Regions from separate parts of the Paenibacillus allorhizoplanae genome, predicted to be linked through region 1. Evidence: riboswitches for the same ligand, from Rfam matches in the RefSeq annotation. Region 1 holds a riboswitch; each other region holds the start of a gene.
What was found. A riboswitch is a leader RNA that binds a small molecule or an ion and turns the genes downstream of it on or off. The one in region 1 is predicted to bind ZMP and ZTP.

Region 1 (6,897 bases):
TTACCGGAGATGTTCAGGTTACGCAAGTCAACCAACATCAAGTGGTTGTCTGTACCGCCGGAAACAAGGTTGATACCTTCAGCTGTCAGAGCAGTCGCCAATGCTTGAGCGTTGTTGATGACATTTTGACCGTAAACTTTGAAATCTGGTTGAAGAGCTTCACCAAAGGAAACAGCTTTAGCCGCAATTGTATGCATCAAAGGCCCACCTTGGGAACCAGGGAATACCGCTTTATCAATCGCTGCAGCCCATGCTTTCTTCGTAAGAATCATACCGCCGCGAGGACCACGAAGCGTTTTGTGTGTTGTAGTTGTTACGAAATGTGCATGTGGCACTGGGTTCGGGTGCAAACCAGCTGCTACTAGACCTGCAATGTGCGCCATATCAACGAAGAACAATGCACCTACATCGTTAGCGATGGAAGCCAATGCTTCGAAATCAATCGTACGCGGGTACGCACTTGCACCAGCAACTAACATGCGAGGCTTATGTTTGAAAGCTGCTTTACGAACATCATCGTAGTCGATGCGGAAATCTTTTTCGCTTACGCCGTAAGCTACGAAGTTGTACAGAATACCGGAAGCATTTACTGGGCTACCGTGTGTTAAGTGACCACCATGCGCAAGGTTCATACCAAGAACCGTGTCACCAGGGTTTAGAGCAGCCAAGTAAACAGCCATGTTCGCTTGTGCACCGGAATGCGGTTGAACGTTAGCGTGCTCAGCACCGAAGAGCTCTTTCGCGCGATCACGAGCGATATCTTCCACGATGTCTACGTACTCACAGCCACCGTAGTATCTTTTGCCTGGGTAACCTTCAGCATATTTGTTCGTAAGTACAGTACCCATAGCTTCAAGAACCGCTTGGCTCACGATGTTCTCGGAAGCAATTAGCTCAATTTTGTCGCGTTGACGGCCAAGCTCAAGGTTCATTGCTTCTACGATTTTCGGATCTTGCTTGCTCAAAAAGTTTGTCATATGGAATTCCTCCTAAAGATGATAGTTAACATGTAATTAGCAATCTGCATCAGGTGCAGCTTGTTGATAAAGTTGATCCGCCAGATCTGCGGAATATACAGCTCTAGTACCACCGATGAGCTTCGGTCTAGCGAATGCCATCGTGACATAAGCCTGGCCAATATGGCGAACCGGCGGCCTTACGGGAACAGCGACTCTGCGCAGATGCATCCCAATCAGCGTTGAGCCAATATCGATGCCTGCATGCGCTTGAATCGTCTCGACAACAACCGGCTTCACGAAGTGTCTGTACGCATAAGAAGCCATCGAACCCCCAGCCTTCGGCACGGGAATCACAGATACCGGTTCAAGCTGCGGCGCCAGCGCCAGCAACTCTTCCTCCACAATCAGCGCACGATTCAAATGCTCGCAGCACTGATAGGCTGCATGCAGCCCGAACTCCCCGCAAATGCGCGCAACCGTCTCAAAAATTGGCTTCGCTGCATTAAGCGTACCCGATGTTCCAATCCGATGCCCGAGAATTTCACTCGTACTCGTACCGATCACAAGAATGTTACCGGGGCGAAGCCCGCCCACTGTAACCAGCTCACGCAGATTCGCTTCCAAAGCTTCTGCTGCTGCTATAGGGTCAAATACGGAATCACTCATTAATCATCCTCATTTCTAGGGATGTACCGTGAAACGATCCTCGATGCTCTGCAATTTATTGATGCGGTTCTTATGGCGGACACCTTCTGAAAACTCGGTTTCCAACCAAATTTTAACAATTTCCTCTGCTACCCCAGGTCCAACAACTCGCTCACCCATCGCTAGCACGTTCGTATCATTATGTTCGCGCGTCGCTTTCGCGGAGAAGAGGTCATGCACAAGTGCACAGCGAATTCCCGGAACTTTATTGGCAGCAATAGACATCCCAATGCCAGTTCCACAAAGCAGAATACCTTTATCTGCCTCTCCTGAAACGACTTTTTCGCAAACTTGAAGTGCATAATCCGGATAATCGACGGAGTCGCCGCAGCTGCATCCGAAATCGATCACTTGATGACCTAATGATTCAATAAAAGGAATGATAACATCTTTCAAACGATAGCCTGCATGATCTGCACCTAAAGCAATTTTCATGAATAAAACGCTCCTTTTTGACTGTTTGAATTCGACCATCCTATTATATCCCAAAGCTCACCAAAAACGAAAAAAAGAGCGCACACGCTAAAAAACGCGCGTTGCTCTTTTGCCCAGGCGACCGGCCGTATAGCTCAATGCTCCATTGTGGTTACTCCCACTCGTCGCCAGTTACATTGAGTCTTGCTTGTTATTTGTATTTTATCGCATTCCTAGCGATGTGTAAAGATCTATCGGCCTAACCCACTGAGGGCCTTTATGGAAAAAGCAAACGTCCGAGTTAACCTCGGAAGGCTATCGTATTTTTTTAACCAATTTATCTAGGCTCCGACTAATTTCCTCGGCTGTATACTTATAATCCGCTAGTGAACCGCCATAGGGATCCGAAATATCATAATCAGGGATCGTGTTTTCCAGCGCATACATGCGGCTTCTTTCTTCCACAGATACCGTCTGAGATAGCGATTGTTTGAGCTGAAGCTCTGTCGCAAGCTGCTCTCGCTCTTCAATCGCCTTGAGAATGCGAGCATCGTCCTCTACATACTCTTTGAGTGTATACGTCTTCTCGACCGCATGAGGAAAGCGCCCAATCACGGTACGTTTATGCCCCGTCGTCATCGTCAAGACCAGGTCAGCCCAATCGACATCCGCAGCGCTAATCGCTAGTGAACTAATCGATTCCTTAAAACCCGCTTCATGAAGAAGTGACTGGCTGTTTCTCGATATCGGACCACCCGTCATCGCAGATACACCTGCCGAACGAACCTCCGCCGCAAGCCCCTCTTGATGCACCCTCATACGCAGCAAACCTTCAGCTAACGGACTGCGGCACGTATTTCCTGTACAGACAAATAGAATTCGCAACATGAAATCCTCCCTAGAATAAACGGCTACATCACCGTTCGTACTTACATGTATTGTATCATAGTAAAAACTTGATCCCAAACCCTAATAAGATAAGTCCACCGAATGCCTCACCATATTCCCCGACCCAACCGCTAACTCTTCTGCCTAGCAGCAAGCCCGCTATCGAGAGCAAGCCGCCAAATAGACCGAAGATCAGTACGGTAAGCACAATGTCCGTGGCAAACATCCCAAGAGAAACGCCCACTGAGAAGGAATCTATACTAACACTGAGGGCAAAAATAATAAGCCCCCATAACGTCCGATGATCGAAGGCCGAAGCCTCTTCCCCGCGTATCGAGCTATATACCATATGTGCGCCAAGCAAAATAAGTAAACATCCCCCTGCCGCCGTAGCGACATTCCCAAGAAGGAGGGAGACATACTGCCCCATAAACATCCCCATCAATGGCATGAGCACGTGAAAGAGACCGATAACAATGCTGATTTTCAAGATATCCATCAAACGAATGCCCTTCATCCCTATGCCAATTCCCAATGAAAAAGCATCTAGGCCCAAAGCAATCGCCATTATTCCAATTGTCATGAGTTGCCCAACTTGTACCCCAGATGCGAGCATAGCACGATCCCCCTTGTCCACGATTCTTTCTCAAGATATGCGGACAAACTGGGAATCATGCTAATTTAGAGGATGACCCGCTCGTGGCCTGCTGCTTTGAGCAGTCGATTCATAATGGCGCTGCCAATCCCTGCATCTGGAACACCTTCTGCAACAATATAGCTAATGCCTTTATGATCAAAAGTCCGCAGAGCGGCATAGAGGTCTCGAGCTATCGTTTCTGGCTGTGATAAGGAGCCGCAGGCGACAACGAGATCCGCTTGGTATCCGCCTACTCTTTCTTCAAAAGTCAGGATGCCCGTCGACTCTCCCCGTAACTTTGCGGCATCGATATCGCGTTGAATCCACGCTATGACTTTCAACTCGTCGTCCCCTTGAACGATGTGCATATAGCCTTTCGGCGCATAGTGCGTGTACTTCATACCTGGCGCACGAGGCGTATCCGCAGCTTCAACCTCTGTCGGTTCAGCCACATGAATATGCATGTCTGGCAAAACCTCCTGGAGCTGCTCCACAGTCACACCACCTGGCCGCAACACGTATAACTCACCATCTACAAGTTGAATAACTGTTGATTCTACACCGACACCCGTTGCACCACCGTCTACAATCCCGCCAATCTTGCCATCCAAATCATCACGCACATGCGAGGCCAGCGTAGGGCTCGGTCTACCCGAGCTATTCGCGCTCGGCGCCGCGATCGGAAGTCCCGCTTCTCGCAGCAACTGTAGGGCCACCGGATGATCAGGTATACGGATACCGACCGTTTGCAGTCCAGCTGTAACGAACGGCGAAAGGCTACCTGCACGTACAGGTAGCACAATGGTTAATGGTCCAGGCCAGAAAGCCTTCATTAGCGCCCGATGATAAGCTGTGAGACTATCTGACTGAACAAGGCCTGAGAGCTGCGTCGCATCAGCGATATGTACGATTAGAGGATTGTCGGAGGGCCTCCCTTTTGCGGCAAAAATCTGCAGAACCGCTTCGGTATTCGTCGCATCGGCACCAAGTCCGTAAACCGTTTCAGTCGGAAAAGCGACTGTATCCCCTTGTCGCAAGAGACTTGCTGCCTCTGCTATATCCTGAGCTGACTCTCTTTGCTCTCCTTGATCCACGTTCCAATAGGTTGTCACAATCACTCTCATCCTTACTTGTATGAAATAAAATGTACATTAGCTAAACCATGAAAAGATCGCCTTAAACATTTCCCAGATAAAGAATTTCACTTTCGGTTGAGCTGGCTCTTCGGTCGTGGAAGTTGAAACTGAAGCTGCTACGACCTCAACTTTAGCGTCCTTCTTAGCAACTTTCTCTGTAGAAGCAGCTTTGTCCTTGCTAGTTTTAGCCTTATCTTCTTTAACCGGTTGCTTTTCCTTGCCGTTCTCATCCGTTGTTTTGGCCACTACAACTGCTGCCGAAGCAACCGCTTCACCCGATACGGAATCTACAAAGCATAACGGTGGAAATAAGACACACCACCAATTTTGTCCTTCACCAGAACCAATCACAACACGTAAAGCTTCATAATCCCCAGCTGGGTAGACATCGTTACCGTACATTTTGGTTGGAAAAGGGACAACACCTAGCTCCACTGTATGCGGGTAGTTGTAGCCGCGGGAGGCAATCATCTCGCCAACAAGTTGATCGAATTCAGGCAAGTGCGCATTCACGACCGCTCTAGCCTCGTCCAAGGAATGTGGTCCAACAACCCAATCCGCCATACGGGCAATAATCGCATCGCGAATCTCGCGTTTCAAGGCTTGGTCCTGCGCAGAATCCGAGTTTGCTAGAATACGCAAACGAATCGACTCTTCTGGTATCGTAGGCGAAATAACCGCCGCATTCGTACGATTGGATTCCCAACACATAATCATAAGTATAAGTGCAAAAACAATGAATGATAAGCTCTTAACTGAGTGGCGCTCCGTTCTCTTAACCATGGAGAGTAGCCCCTTTCCCGTTCCCGTCATCTACTAGCCAGTATGGACAATAGTGGGTGGGGCTAAACCTATGACTCTATTATTTTTTGCAAAATGATAGAGTTGGTGTCCGAATAGAGAGAACAAGTGAGGTAGCCGATCTCGGAGAATCGGCTACTCGGAAGCGCGTATCGCGATCACGTGGCGATCGATCCCCTGGAGATCCTGCACGAAGCGGATCTCCGTCCAATCCGCGGCGGCGCGCAGCAACGCCGCAACCGCCTCCGCCTGCCCGATGCCCACCTCGAACCCGACCACGGTCGGGATTCGTGGCAGCCGGTGCAGCTGCGAAACCAAACGGCGGTAGAGGTCGAGTCCCTCGACACCGCCGAATAGAGCTGTGTGCGGCTCGAATAGCCGCACCTCGGGCATCAGCTCCGGCAGGTCGCCATCCGGGATGTATGGTGGGTTCGACACCACCATATCCGGCGCGAGCCCGCGCTCAATATAAGGCTCGAGGAGGTCGCCCTCGAGCCAAGTTATCCGCGCAGCCACATCGTGGCGCTGCGCGTTCTTGCGGGCCATCTCCAGCGCTGCCGCGGAGATGTCGCTGGCTGCCACGCGCCACGCAGGGCGCGCGTGTGCGATTGTCACCGGGATGATGCCACTCCCGGTGCCCACATCCGCAAGCAGCGGAGCGCCTTGCGGGAACAGACGCGAGCCCTCGTGGAGCATCGCCTCCACGAGCAGCTCGGTCTCCGGCCGCGGGATCAGCACGGCCGGCCCGACTTCGAACGGAAGGCCGAAGAAATCCTGCTCGCCGGTGATGTACTGCACCGGTTCACCCGCGGCCTTCCTTGCAACTAGCTGGTCCCACGTAGCGACCAGCTCTTCCGGCATCTGTTCCTGCCACCAGCGGAACAGCAGTTCAGTCCGCGTGCAGCCTCCTAAGAGGTGCTGCAACAATAACTCCGTGCAAGACGAAGCCTCTGCGACGCCTTGCTCTGCTAAAAAAGAAGAAGCCTTCACAAAGGCTTCTCTCACACTCATGTTGGCAGTTGTCATTACATCGCCTCTAAAGCATCGGATTGTGCAGCAATCGTTAACGCTGACACAATTTCCGCCATATCGCCGTTCAGCACCGTCTCCAAACGGTGTAACGTTAGGCCGATACGGTGGTCGGTAATCCGGCTTTGCGGGAAGTTGTACGTACGAATACGCTCTGAACGGTCGCCCGTTCCGACTTTGCTTTTACGCTCGCCGGCATATTTCGCTTCTTCTTCTTCACGCAATTTATCTGAAATCCGCGTACGAAGTACGCGAAGCGCTGACTCTTTATTGGAGTTCTGTGATTTACCATCCTGACACGTTGCGACGATACCCGTTGGTACGTGGG
Region 2 (6,897 bases), on a different contig from region 1:
ATCGTTCGATCCGTTTCCCGCAGCAATCTTTGGGCATGTTCAATTCGAATCTGATGCAAATATTGAATAATACTGACGCCAAGTTTCTTCTTAAATAAACCGCTAACATATTTATCATCCATGCAAACTAACTTTGCCAAGGTGTCTAAGGTAATTTCCTCCACATAGTGTTCATGCAAATAGGAGATGATCTTATTGACCTCTGGATGATCAGATATAGGAATGCGCGAAGCGCTCAAGTGTTTGAAATGCGTTTCCAAACGAGCCATGAACACCAATTTTAGCCGATGATGGTCGGATGCGAGTATCGCCTCTTCGTCAACCGTGTTGAGTTGCGATATTCTCGCGCACAAATGGGCAATTCTCGCGGCTGCTTGCTTCACTTGCAGCTGCGGAGCTTGCTGAACTTCGAATTTACCCCACAGCTCATTCACCGCGCCAACAACGGCATCCCATCTTAGCTGCTCCAAGTTGTGCCAGATTTCATGCTCCAACCCCCACGTATCAGCAGTTTCACGCAAAGGTGTGCCTGCAGAAGTGCATAGCTTCGCCCTGAAAGTGGGATTGTACCATTCCAAATTCAATTTAATTTGAATGCTTTTCCACGTATCCATGAGGTGTGCAGCAGAGATTAATTCCGTATAGATTAGGCTATATGGCAAGGCTTTTTCTGCAAAAATGTTGAACTGCGAATTTGTTGGCAACCACATAAATAGGTAGCTAACCCCGTCCATGGTCAGCAAATGCCAGACAGCTGCGGATGCCACATCGTTGTCTATAACACGGAGTGCGAAGAAATCATCTCGTGTGTAGGTTGGTTGCCCGTGTTGTACCGCGATGATACTCAGACTGCGTCCATGAACACCAGGAACCTCAAGCTCGCTTCCCTTTATTTCCGGGGACTCGGCTCCCCCGGGCATTAACTTCCACAGTTTATATAACAGCGCTTCAGCTTCCCGTATTTCGGCACTTCTGCGGTCGATAAGCTCTTTTTCTACCTTACTCATTGTCTCTGCTAATGTCTCTTGATCCATATAAAGCTTGAGCATATAACTGGACGCGCCGAACTCCAGCGCTTGCTGAACGTTCTCGAAATCACTCATAACCGTCAGCATGACGAAACGACTTGTGAAGCCTTCCTTCCGCGCTTGTTTCAACAAGTCCACACCATTCATCAGCGGCATGACAATATCTGTGATGACAACGTCAGGTTGGCATTCACGAATTTTCTCCATCGCCTCTAAGCCATTACCTGCTTCTCCAATGATGGTGAAGCCCATTTCCTTCCAAGGCATCGTTTCTCTCACTTTTCTTCGAACGAATACCTCATCCTCAACGAGTAGAACGGTCCACATGGGAATCACTTCCTTTCTGGTAAGGGGTGGACATAAGGAGCGGAAGCTGGATACGTACCCTGCAACCCTGTGATACCGGAACGAATTCAAGACTTGCTTCTTTCTTGAAAAGGAGGGCTAAACGCTCTCTCAAATTTTGTAAAGCGATGCCATTATGGTCCTTTTTGGACACTCCTTCACTTTTTACGAGACCGATGCCATTATCGACCACCTCAAGGATAAGATGTGATTCTTTCGTATAAACATGGATCGAGATGTGACCTTTCTCTTGAATCTGCGAAATTCCGTGATAAATGGCATTTTCCACGATCGGTTGAAGGCTAAGTTTCGGTACGAGTGCGTATGTCAAGTCATCGGCATACACATAGTCAACTTGAAACTTCTGATCATATCGGAATTGTTGGATATAGACATAACCTCGGACAAGCTCTAACTCTTGTTCCAAATGAATGAGATCTACATCGAGCTTCAATCCTGCCTCTGTTAATCTTCCAAGCGACACACAAATTTTCGGAATCGCGTTGTCCCCTTTTTCCAAAGCCAGCCAGCGAATTGTGTTCAACGTATTCAACAAGAAATGAGGATTCATCTGCGAAAGCAGCATTTGGAATCGACTAGCTTCCTTCTGCCGTTCCTCAACTTTTAAGCGTTGTATGAGGCCGTTCATATCGACAATCATTTGATTGAAGGCTTGTACAATGGGCTGAATGTCCCCGCCGTATCTTTGATCAGGAAGTCTTACTTTCAAATCTTTCCGAACGACATCGAGCATTTTAGCTTGAATGAGTCGAAGTGGACGCGTAACCGCAGACGCGATAAGCAACGTGATCAGCATGAAGGCGATTGTGAAAACAATAAGTGTACCCATATAGGCTTTCTGAATCGATCGAAGCTCAGCAAAGAGTACATTCGATGGCACTGTTTTGATTAAATAGGCATGGAATGAGGGTACAACGGTATAGTTAATAAACGTACTGCCATGTATGAAAAAGCCACTACTGGAACCGTCTGCAAGCAAACGATCTTTGATCGGTGACTCCAATGCCATGGTAGACTTTTCTGCACCAGAGTGAACGATCTCGATTCCTCTTTGATCTATCAAATAATACTGATCGGAGGTTGGACTTCCGTTAGTAGCTGATTTAAACCAGCTTTCGTAATCCACAGCGATGTGTATGATCGCTCGAATGATACCATCTGCGTCCCTTATAGGAGTAGAAATGGCAACTAGCTGCGGGCTTTTGTTAACATCAAACAGCACTTCATTACTTTCCAACTGCCATTGATACGGTGCAGAAGCAGTTAAAGCACTCTTAAACCAAGGCTTTGACTGTATCAATTCATAATTTAAGCGCTGCGCTGGCGGGAATGAGGTATACACATTACCGAGTAAATCAGCAATCGTATAGAAAACGGGTGGACTAGAGATGAACAGACTATTCGTTACCGAACGAAAACGTTCTTCAATTTTACGTTGATTGACGATTTGATCGACTGCTTCTGGCTGCTTTAACACGGAAATGACGGATGAATCTTGCTCGAACATCGTAATCGTCTTAAACGTTGTAGCGAGCAGACTTTCAAGTGATTCATTCATTTTGTTCATTTGTACAAGGCTTTGTTCACTCGTTTTTTGTTGTAAATTGAGCTTCACTTTTTGAAAATTATAAATATCCAAGACAGAGAACGGCAGAAGAATAAGTACGATGAACGCCAGGAAAAGGCGATTTTTTAAGGTTAAAGATGAAAACCAGTTTAGTAACGGCACGTGAATATCCCTCGCTTCAGCTGTTCAATGTCAAATATTTTCTTAGTCTATCATAAAGGGATCTGGAAAGAGAACAAACCAGAGGAAGCCCCCTCTCATTCTAAGAAGTTCCCTTCAACCCTTCAAGAAACAAAATCCACTATTTCATAGAACGATTTACTGATTATCAGATAGTGGTTGAGTTTATCCCCGTGAGCGCACAAAAGCTGCCCTCAAATAGATTATTCTACTTGTCGGGCAGCTTTATTAGATTGCGATTACCTTACTTATTCAATTTCTCGTTCATATAAGTTGGCGCTCCAACCGCGACCATCGAATCTACCCTGATAAATGAATCCAAGGCTACGATAGTAGTCATTCAATGTTGGGTTATCTGCCATACAATCTAAACGCAGCCAGCCTTTCCCCTTGTTCTTTATATAGTCCTCTGCCCAAGATAATAACCTGCTGCCGAAACTCTCTCCTTTATATTTTCGCGCAACGACTAACCGGTGTACGTATCCAGCATCATCATGGAACAAGTCTCCCCAAATCTCTTCGTACTTCCACTGGATGGAAAAGCAACCAATTATCTCACCCTTCTGACATGCGACAAATACTTCTTGCTCATGAATGAAAGATGTTACGTAGGCTTTGGTAAACGAATCCTCTCTCCACTGTGTGAATCCCTTTGACAATTGAATCCAGTGAGCTGCTTCAATAAACAATTTCTGAATGTTATCTACATCTTCTATTTGAGCTTTTCTAATGCTAAATACATCGTTTTGTTGCAGCGCTGTCGTTTTCTCATCTTTGTGCCAATGATACTCAATTTTAGCAGCGGAAGCGAGCGCTCTTTCTTCGCCAAATAACCTAGCAACGACATAGAGCGCAGCATCGAATCCCGCGGTAACCCCAGCGGACATCACAATCTTGCCATTATCCACATATCGAACATCCTCAACGATCACAGCACTAGGTGGTGCATTTTCGCGCAATAAATCAAATGCATTTCGATTGGTCGTCACTCGTAAACCGTCCAGTAGGTTTGCCTTCGCTAACAATAGCGCACCTGTGCAAACGGATAAAACGATTTCCGCACTAGCAGAAGTTTGGTTAATCCATGAGGTAATCGCTGCGTTGTTCATTTCAGTGCGTGAGCCTAAACCACCGGGTACAATCAAAATGTCTGGCAATGGGCAATTGTCGAAGCTGTATTTGGGTTGAATCGTAAGGCCGCTGACTGTGTTCACAGGATTTTGCTTTTCGCCAACTGTATAAACCTTGAAATCTTTGCCCCAATTACTCGATACCCCAAACACATCGAATGGCCCTGCAATATCCAATAAATCCACCTTTTCATAAATGAGGACCGCCACATTTCTAGCTCGTTCCATTCCATTCTCCTCCTCGAAATAAAAAAAGCATTTGATCGATTGATCAAATACTTTGCCCAGGCGAACGGCTGTTATGGAATATGTGCTCCCCCGTAGTGATCTACGTTTCGCCAGTTACACATACCAAATATTTCCTTTATTATAGTCGGACATAACTGTGAAAATCAAGAAAAAAGTCTTCAGCCATGCCCTATTTCGTTTAGACTAATTGCGTAAGTAAATAAACGGCAGTCGCCCACATGATCAACGCTGAAGCTTTATTGAGATAATTCATAAATGTGTTCGATTTATCTAATTTCCCAACCTGTCTCCCCACGACGGCAAGCGTAAAAAACCAAATCCATGACACGAGTATACAGGCAATTGCAAATACCAATTTTTCTTTTCCAACATAATGGATAGAACTGGTTCCTATGACTCCAATCGTATCCAAAATCGCATGAGGATTTAAAAGTGAAACCGATGCAGCAAATGCGATCTGCTTCTTAGGTGATAACGCTTTTTCATCGGATGTCGTGGCGGCAGGTTTGCTTTTCCACGTCACAATCCCCATATAGATAAGGAACAGGATACCTAATATGAAAAGCACGAACTTAATAGCAGGTATCGTAACGATAATGACGGATATTCCTAAAATAGCCAAAGTAATGAATGCCGTATCACAAAGTGATGCTGTAAGAACGACCGGTAACGCTCTAATTAAACGAGGTTGTGTCACACCTTGATTAAAAACAAATACATTTTGTACACCTAACGGCAAGATCAGACCTGCTGATAAAAGAATTCCTTGTAAGATGGCACTAAGCATGATGTATTTCTCCTATCTACAAATCATTGTGAACTTAAATTCAATTATGCGTATAGCTTCGCATGCTCGCTAAGCACCTCATCAATCGCGCGTCGCGAAATGGCCGCAAGCCCTGGATTCTTGTCTAAGTAGTAAGCGTAAGCGATCAATCCGAAGGAAAGTGCCCAGCCGCGCGCTCGCGACCAAGTTGCTTCATCGACCGTTAACAAGCTGCGGAAATTTCCACGGCTCTCCGATGTAAGAAATGTCCATGCCACCATAAGGTCACAGGCAGGATCACCCACGCCTAAGGTGCCAAAGTCAATCACAGCGCTAAGCTCGCCCTGTTCAATGAGAAGATTCCCCGGATGCAAATCTCCATGGATCCAAACACCTTGTCCTTGCCATACAGGAGCATGAAGCGCCAATTCCCATGCAGCCTGTGCCACGACAGGGTCGATGATTTCTTTTAAACTCGCGATAGCATCTCGAACTGCCCCATCTCGCATCGCTAAAGGTTCTCCCCTGCCAGAATTGTGAGAACCTGGGGCTGGCCCATCCGTAGGGTCCACGGTTTGCATAGCATTAACGAAATGTGCCAGAACTGTTGCTGCTTGGTTATAGCTGTCTAATTGTCCAACTGTCGCATTCTCACCATCTAGCCAACGATACACAGACCAGAACCATGGGTAGTCTTCCGTGGGAACACCCTTTGCAAGTGGTACCGGCATGGATACCGGGATCTTCGGGGCTAGCTTCGGAAGCCAACGCTGCTCTTTTTCCACTTGTCCAATGGCCCATTCTGCTCGAGGTAATCGAACCGCCATATCATCACCAAGACGATAGATCACATTGTCTGTTCCAGCTGAATCCACAGGTTGTAGCCGCAGCTCTGCCCATTGTGGAAATTGTGAATGGATCAGGTGTTGCACCAGTTTCAAGTCAATAGCAATCTCTTTCGATTGGCTCATTCGAACACGTCCTTTTGCCTAATTCAAGATTGAATGAATTGCCTCCGCCTCTAACTATCCATGACCACCTTTGTCACAAATTTCTCATTACCGAAATCATAACCTGCAAACCAAATTTTCACCTGTTTACCGACTGTTATATCAGAGAATTGTACGGGGCTGCTTCCCTTTCTTAGTTGCGCAATCGGAAGCAGTCTATGTTTTACCCCATCGATTTCAATGCTACGTTCCACATTAACACCTTCGCCTGTTGTAACTAACGCTGTGACCTTACCGCTTGCATCACCTGCACCATTATCCAGTGCTATGATTTCAAAACGAAACCCTGTTGCTTGACCTGGATAACTCGTCAGCATCATTCCGTCCGTCCATACTTTAACGGTAGATCCAATCTGGACTTCATTCAGTTGTAACTTTTTCCCCTTGAACTCAATGCGTGCATGATCCGCCATACTATACCATGCAGCATCAGGCATTTTCATGTCCTGACCAATGAATTTATCGGGTGATACAACCAAAAAGCTTCCCTTTTCATTAATCGCCGTGATCTTCCCACTTACTTCGACTTGGTCTTCTACTACCTTTCGATCACCACAACCTGTAATCAGGACACCTATAAGAATCGTACATTGAACCATCG
Region 3 (6,897 bases), on a different contig from region 1:
GGGAACCTGTGATTTCTCGCTCACATAATATCCTGCTCCAAGATCCTGTAAATAAAAATCTGACGTATCAAACTCATAGATATACAACGTTGTATTCTTCATGATTTCAAACCATTTATGTTCAATCGCTACGACGTGATTTATGGCATTAGAAGATAAATAGTTCTTCCTATCTTCCTCCGTAGTAGCCTCATTGGCATGAAAAGTAACTCTCGGACAGTTCCGAGGCGTTAGAAAATTGGGGAAACATTTCTCATTAATCGCCCAGACTAATCCTTTGGTTGGGTCCAGATCTTGCCTTGAAGGAAGTCTTGGGTTGAAAATAGAAATATTTTTTTCTTCACTGACGTGAAATAATTTCATCTTGCTCCCCCTTTTCATCCTGGGCTACGCTAACTTTTCTGCCGCATCGACGGTGTGTTTCAACAAGGTAGCGATTGTGACAGGCCCAACTCCTGCAGGAACAGGCGTAATTGCTGATGCTCGTTCCTTACAGGCCTCATAATCAACATCCCCAATGTTGCCTTCGTTATAGCCCGCATCCAACACGACGGCCCCTTGTTTAATCCAATCCCCTTGCACAAATTTCGGTTTCCCAACCGCCGCTACCACAATATCAGCTAATCGTATCATCTCTTCTAAGTTCGCAGTCTTTGAATGGCATGTCGTTACTGTTGCATTCCGATTGAGTAACATCATGGAAACAGGTTTTCCGAGAATGGGGCTTCGCCCTATGACAACAGCGTGCTTGCCTTCCATTGAAATGCGATAATAATCCATGATAGCAAGTATCGCAGCCGGCGTACAAGAAGGGAAATTTGCGAAGCCGAAAGCATTTTGAGCAAATCCAAGCGTCGTAACGCCATCTACATCTTTCTCAATGCCGATCGCTTCAAATGCAGCCCTTTCATCAATATGATGAGGCACCGGGTGTTGTAACAAAATCCCATGGACAGAAGGGTCAACATTCAGTTTCTGAATTTCAGCAATCAAATCGGCTGTCGAGGTATGCTCGGGAAGCTCAATACGAATCGACCTGATGCCAAGTCGTTTACAGGCATTTCCTTTCATTTTCACATACGTAGCTGACGATGGATCACCACCGACCAAAATCGTAGCCAAGCAAGGAATGATCCCCTTCCCGGCTAATTGATTAATTCTACCTTTCAGCGCTTCTTTCATGTCTGTTGCCACTCGATTCCCATCCAAGATTACGGTTTCCGCGGTCATCTTATCATTCCTCTCAAGTTAGGTTCAAACATAAAGAGGTAAGGGGATTTCCCCTTACCTCTTGCCCAGGCGTACGGCCGTTATCGATATGCTCCCTCATGGTTCCCCATGCTCCGCCAGTCACACATCGTTTATTAGTACTTCTATCATAACAATGAATGCCATTATTTTCAATTACTTTGCACCAACATCATGACAAGGTTGCAGGTGACATAAAGAATGAATACCACATATTTGTCATGAAAACATCAAGAACGACGAAGTAAAACATCTCAAGTCCAACATTCCGTTCGGACAAGCCTTTTCTCCACAAGCGGGTTAACCCATACGAAATCGCAGCAAACAGAAGTAGTAAAATCAAGCTAACCCAAACCGATTGCAAGAAATCCGGCATCACCTGCAGCGCAATCGGTTTACGGTAATCACCAATAAATAACGCCTTTACCACGAGGTACATCGCCATAGATATGCCAAAATGCCGCTTCGCATGCTCGTCATAGTGATACTGCCAAAAGACACTCATCACGATTAAATAAAGGCCAGGCAATAGAATCCATTTTAAGCTAATTAGTGCCGTGAGTACGCCAATCCCCCAAAACAACGGCAAATTCCCAGCAGCTTGCTGATAGTCCTCTGCATGAATGCTGTTCATTCGCTCCGCATAAGGAAGCTGATCTGTGGTGTAATAAACGCGATACGTATCAGCGTTAACGGCGTCCAGCCATATGGCTAGTGAACTCCCTTGGTTCCAAGCAAAAATCGGATATACGGAAAAACCACCGAATTGGCTGATCCGCGCAGCATTCAACATTTTGCCATCCTTAAAGCTAATCTTGTACACCTCTTGACTCGTTTGACGCCTATTTTTCTCGTAAACGGACGATGCGACAAGCGTTACTTCACCAGAAGTTGAATGCGTAAATGTCGGATGCAAAATGGTATCGGAATCGTTCCCCTTGGTGACCGGTAGGTTAATAACCTCATCTTGTATCCTATTGGGTTGATTCTCTGTGAAAGTGAGCATATGTAAGGTGCTCTTACCTGATTTGCGTGAGCTCGTTGTATACGCGGTCATAAATGTAGAACCATCTACGCCTAGCGCCATATCATCTAAGCTGCTCGTTGCATAATCTACGTCCTTCAGCTTGATCTGCACAAGTGGCTTCCATGATGCCTCTGCAAGCTTCGCGTAGTGAAAGGATTCACTGCCATCTTTACTAACGGCGTAAACAAGAGATAAGCTGTCCCCAGAGGTATCCCATACACCATGAACTTGCTTCACATTCGCTATATCAAGTGTAGTCCAGGTAAGCTTGGCATTCGGATGAAATTCGCTGACATAAAGCGATGAATCATTGTACGCTAGGATAACGCTATTCCCCTTAGGGCCAACGACAGTTTGCACACGAACAATCTCGTTCTCCATGAGTGCGTTCTTCGAACTCCATGAACCACTCTTCCATTCACTTTCATACAGTTTATTGCTGTCCCCGATCCATATAACATGATCCTTATCTATCATCTTATAGGTACGGACAACGCCAACATCAGGTAAAGGACGACTTTCCGTACTCTGACGTCCCTCCTCATCAATTGTGACGATTTGGAGTGTTTTCCCCGCTAAATAGGTGAAACTACCATCACCAATCATTTGTACAGGTTCACCATAGGTTGCCAACTGTGGTAATTCCGTTGCACGGCCGAATGGTTCTGGATATGGCTTCACATTTTCATTAGCTAACATGAAAGACTGAATGATTCCGATGATGACGATGACTGCTAAAAAAGGCACATAGGTAAGTAGCTTCCATCTTGCTTTCTTCACTTCACAATTCCTCCAAACCTTATTTGAAAAATAAATAAAGATGCACATTTAATTTTCCAACGTTCAATAAATACTCATGCCAATGATATCATTGATTCCATTATGCATCACTAAAAAAAATTAGAGCGGCACGATCAATGATTCATCATGGACCGCCCGCTCATTATTCTCATTCCGCTACTTCAAAAATGGAATCTACAATAATCGGCAGATTATCTCTAAGTGAAACAGCGCCGAAAACCGATCGAGCAGACTTCCCCTTTTCGCCGAACACATCCAGCATCAGATCCGAACAGCCATTTAGCACCAAATGATGCTCTTCAAATTCAGGAACAGCATTCACGAATCCTTGCAATTTGACAACTTGTTTAACAGGCTCCAGAGAACCTAAGGCAGATTGCAGAACAGCAAGAATCTCGATACCAGTTAATCTAGCAAATTGATAACCCTCTTGTGTTGTGTATTCCTTCCCCAATTTACCTTTTGGACTGCCAGATGGACCCTTGCCAGATACATACAGAAAACCGTTCACTTTGACATAATTCACATATTTCGCTGCGGGTTCACTTGCCATAGGCAGCGTGATTCCTAGTGCAATTAATCTTTGAGCAATGGTTTGTTCCATCATAGACATATCCTCCCACATGCATCTATTCTTCTTACCACTTCATGGCCCAGAACTCAAGCTTTTAATGTGATATTCACCATTTACGACTTGAAGTGTAACATATCTAACACGGTTTTTGATCCAACCATCTTCGGTTCTTTCACCTCCGCCAGCAATAATGAATTCTAGGGAAGCCGGTAATACGTCATATGTAACAATAAAGTAGGTATCTTCCTCATTTTTTAAACTCTGAATGTCATCATAAATTTTATAATCTAATATTCTTTTGCTAGTAGAGACCGAAGAAGCCATGTCCTTTTCTAATTCAGTACCAAACAGTTTGTTAATGATTGGCTTCAAGTCATCCTGTTGCTGGATACTCACATCGTTGGTCTGATCATGATGTACAACATAAGAAGCGCAACCCGTCATACAACTAACACAACTAAGTAAGATTAGCATTAACAACCATTTCATAGCATCGCCTCGTCTAATGAATTTTTCGTTGTTTACATACAACACACTAGGTTTACATATAACCCAGTTTTTAACATCTTACTTCAATAGACGATGGCCATACAAATAAGTTGCAATTAACCTCCCATTATTTACATGCATTCATCGTATTCCTTAAAATGACAGGCCCTAACTTCCCAGTTTTGCTATTCGATAAACGAACCTCCATCGCACTATTCGTTAAATCAGCCGTTATATCGTCAATCCTCCCAGCCCAAGTCGGACTACCTTCTTCCGGAGTAGGGAATAGTTTGAAACGCCAGCTGATCTCATTTGAAATAAAAGCAAAGCCTTCAAACCCATCATAATCTCCCGCTGCAGATGGCAATGGTAAATGATTCGCATGGATGCTAATACTTGTTCGTGGAAAGCTTGGTGTTAGCTTCACTTTGTAAACAAGAGCTGCCCCTTTGGCATTCGCTTGATCCGCAACGACAGATTCAAGAACGGCACTACATGGCATAGGTACTTCAGCATCGCTTTGAACAGGTTGAACCAAGACACTCCCAACCATCAACACAACCACCATCATCTTCTTCATAAGATCCCTCCGAAACAGGTTTGGTGGTTATTTTTCCCATTCTCTCAAATCCTATGATGATTTTTAAAAAAGCCACCTCGCGGCTGCTAAAATAAAATTTACTAAAACTATCGTTGAATCACTTGTTCGCGTCTTGGTCCAACAGAAACCGTTGAAATATTCACACCGATGGCAGATTCAACGAAATGAATGTAGGCCTTAGCCTCATTAGGAAGGTCTTCCATGCTTTTAACCTGTGAGATATCACATTTCCAACCTGGTAATCGCGACAATACAGGCTTAGCCGAATCCATCAACGCATTGACTGGGAAGTGATCAACAATTGTACCATCCGCCAATTCATAGCCGACACAGACTGGAATTTCATCCAAGTAGCCTAACACATCCAAATTTGTTAAAACGACACTTGTCGCTCCCTGGATCATGCAGCCATACTTGGTTGCAACTACATCGAACCACCCCATGCGTCTAGGACGCTTCGTGTTTACGCCATATTCACCGGCATCGCCTCCACGACGACGTAATTCCTCAGCTTCGCTGCCCGCAAGCTCAGAGACGAAGGGGCCAGCTCCAACGCAGCTCGAATAGGCTTTAACGATCGCAATGACCTGTGAGATAGATTTAGCTGGCAGCCCAGCTCCTACTGATGCAAAACCAGCAAGCGTTGAAGACGATGTTGAATACGGATAAATCCCATGGTCCGGATCCCGTAAAGCACCGAGCTGTCCTTCCACCACGATGAGCTCTCCCCTTGCATCGGCATTTTGAAGCAGTGTGGTTGTGTCACACACATAGGGAGCTATTCGCTCAACCTGGCTCAACAGCTGATTCAACAGTTCATCCGTTTGGATGGCTGCATGACCATATAAATGTTGGAGTAATACATTTTTCGCTGTGAGCAAATGCTCGAGTCGTTCCTCCAACCGAGTTTTATTAAATAAATCAGCAACCTGAATCCCGAGCTTCGCATATTTATCCGCGTAAAAAGGTGCAATCCCACGCTTCGTAGATCCATAGCTGCGTGTACCCAGACGCTCTTCTTCGAGTTCGTCGAAAAGTCGATGGACAGACAAAACGACTTGTGCCCGCTCCGAGATGAACAATTTCGGCTTAGGTACACCTCTTGCTGCAAGTTCTTCTAGTTCACTAAGCACGATGTCGATGTCAAGTGCCGTACCCGGCCCTATCACATTCGTCACATGGGAATAAAATACACCGGAAGGCAGCATCCGCAATGCAAATTTACCGTAATCATTAATGATCGTATGACCTGCATTGCTCCCTCCTTGGTATCGAACAACATAAGATGATTGCGCCGCTAGAACATCCGTCATCTTCCCTTTACCTTCGTCTCCCCAATTCGCCCCAACTATCGCAGTTACAGTCATATCGAACGCCTCCTACACTTGTTTTACCTGACAAAGCTTATTATAATTGCCCTAATGACATTAGAATAATTGATATAAGTTATACCAGATATAAAGTGAGGTAATGTTTGATGGATGTTAATTTGGAGTGGTACCGTGTCTTTTATTGGACAACCCAAACGGGAAGTTTATCCAAAGCAGCCGAAGTACTGCATATCACACAACCCGCAGTGAGTCATACGATTAAGCAGTTGGAAGCAGCTCTTGGAGGTCAACTCTTTTTTCGTACGGCCAAAGGTGTCACGCTAACTGTTGAAGGTGAAGTGTTATTTCGTTATGTCGAGCAGGCTTTTCAATCTATGAAAATTGGCGAAAAAGCCATCGCAGACATGCATAGTTTACATAGCGGGGAGATTAATATTGGGGCGAGCGATACGTTGTGCAAGTATTATCTTTTGCAGTATCTAGAGGCATTTCATGAACAGTTTCCAGGCGTGCGAATCCGAGTTACGAACCGTACAACACCTGAAACCATCACACTTCTAAAGGAGGGGAAAATCGACTTTGGCATTGTCAGCCTCCCCGCTTCCGACAAACAAATCGACTTTCGCGAAAGTACGGCTATTCAAGACTGCCTTGTCGGCGGAAAACCCTATGCGCATCTAGCAGGAAGTCCGTTATCCCTTGAAGATTTACACAAATACCCCCTTTTACTATTGGAAAATGGGGCTAGCACGCGGCGCTATATCGATGACTTCGCCGCCTCTGAAGGCGTATCTCTCACACCCGAGTTCGAACTGGGCAGCATTGA

Region 2: linked by a shared signal. The riboswitch ahead of L6I86_RS02925 (GNAT family N-acetyltransferase) and the one ahead of rpiB (ribose 5-phosphate isomerase B) in region 1 are both predicted to bind ZMP and ZTP.
Region 3: linked by a shared signal. The riboswitch ahead of L6I86_RS03280 (bifunctional 5,10-methylenetetrahydrofolate dehydrogenase/5,10-methenyltetrahydrofolate cyclohydrolase) and the one ahead of rpiB (ribose 5-phosphate isomerase B) in region 1 are both predicted to bind ZMP and ZTP.

What each region holds. Positions count from the first base shown of each region.
Region 1 covers NZ_CAKMMW010000014.1:165,092-171,988, forward strand. The annotation lists gene L6I86_RS21885 (serine hydroxymethyltransferase) at 1-977, opposite strand, end outside; gene L6I86_RS21890 (TIGR01440 family protein) at 1,014-1,625, opposite strand; gene rpiB (ribose 5-phosphate isomerase B) at 1,641-2,099, opposite strand; ZMP/ZTP riboswitch at 2,204-2,284, opposite strand; gene L6I86_RS21900 (low molecular weight protein arginine phosphatase) at 2,394-2,966, opposite strand; gene L6I86_RS21905 (manganese efflux pump MntP) at 3,022-3,582, opposite strand; gene L6I86_RS21910 (L-threonylcarbamoyladenylate synthase) at 3,648-4,727, opposite strand; gene spoIIR (stage II sporulation protein R) at 4,755-5,522, opposite strand; gene prmC (peptide chain release factor N(5)-glutamine methyltransferase) at 5,676-6,566, opposite strand; gene prfA (peptide chain release factor 1) at 6,566-6,897, opposite strand, start outside.
Region 2 covers NZ_CAKMMW010000002.1:81,753-88,649, forward strand. The annotation lists gene L6I86_RS02915 (helix-turn-helix domain-containing protein) at 1-1,355, opposite strand, end outside; gene L6I86_RS02920 (cache domain-containing sensor histidine kinase) at 1,333-3,123, opposite strand; gene L6I86_RS02925 (GNAT family N-acetyltransferase) at 3,390-4,499, opposite strand; ZMP/ZTP riboswitch at 4,547-4,627, opposite strand; gene L6I86_RS02930 (LysE/ArgO family amino acid transporter) at 4,699-5,307, opposite strand; gene L6I86_RS02935 (aminoglycoside phosphotransferase family protein) at 5,352-6,257, opposite strand; gene L6I86_RS02940 (DUF3221 domain-containing protein) at 6,308-6,897, opposite strand, start outside.
Region 3 covers NZ_CAKMMW010000002.1:157,790-164,686, forward strand. The annotation lists gene L6I86_RS03275 (DUF6886 family protein) at 1-363, opposite strand, end outside; gene L6I86_RS03280 (bifunctional 5,10-methylenetetrahydrofolate dehydrogenase/5,10-methenyltetrahydrofolate cyclohydrolase) at 388-1,230, opposite strand; ZMP/ZTP riboswitch at 1,287-1,364, opposite strand; gene L6I86_RS03285 (hypothetical protein) at 1,421-3,055, opposite strand; gene L6I86_RS03290 (RidA family protein) at 3,225-3,680, opposite strand; gene L6I86_RS03295 (hypothetical protein) at 3,723-4,139, opposite strand; gene L6I86_RS03300 (YoqH family protein) at 4,267-4,719, opposite strand; gene L6I86_RS03305 (adenylosuccinate synthase) at 4,827-6,107, opposite strand; gene L6I86_RS03310 (LysR family transcriptional regulator) at 6,218-6,897, shown strand, end outside.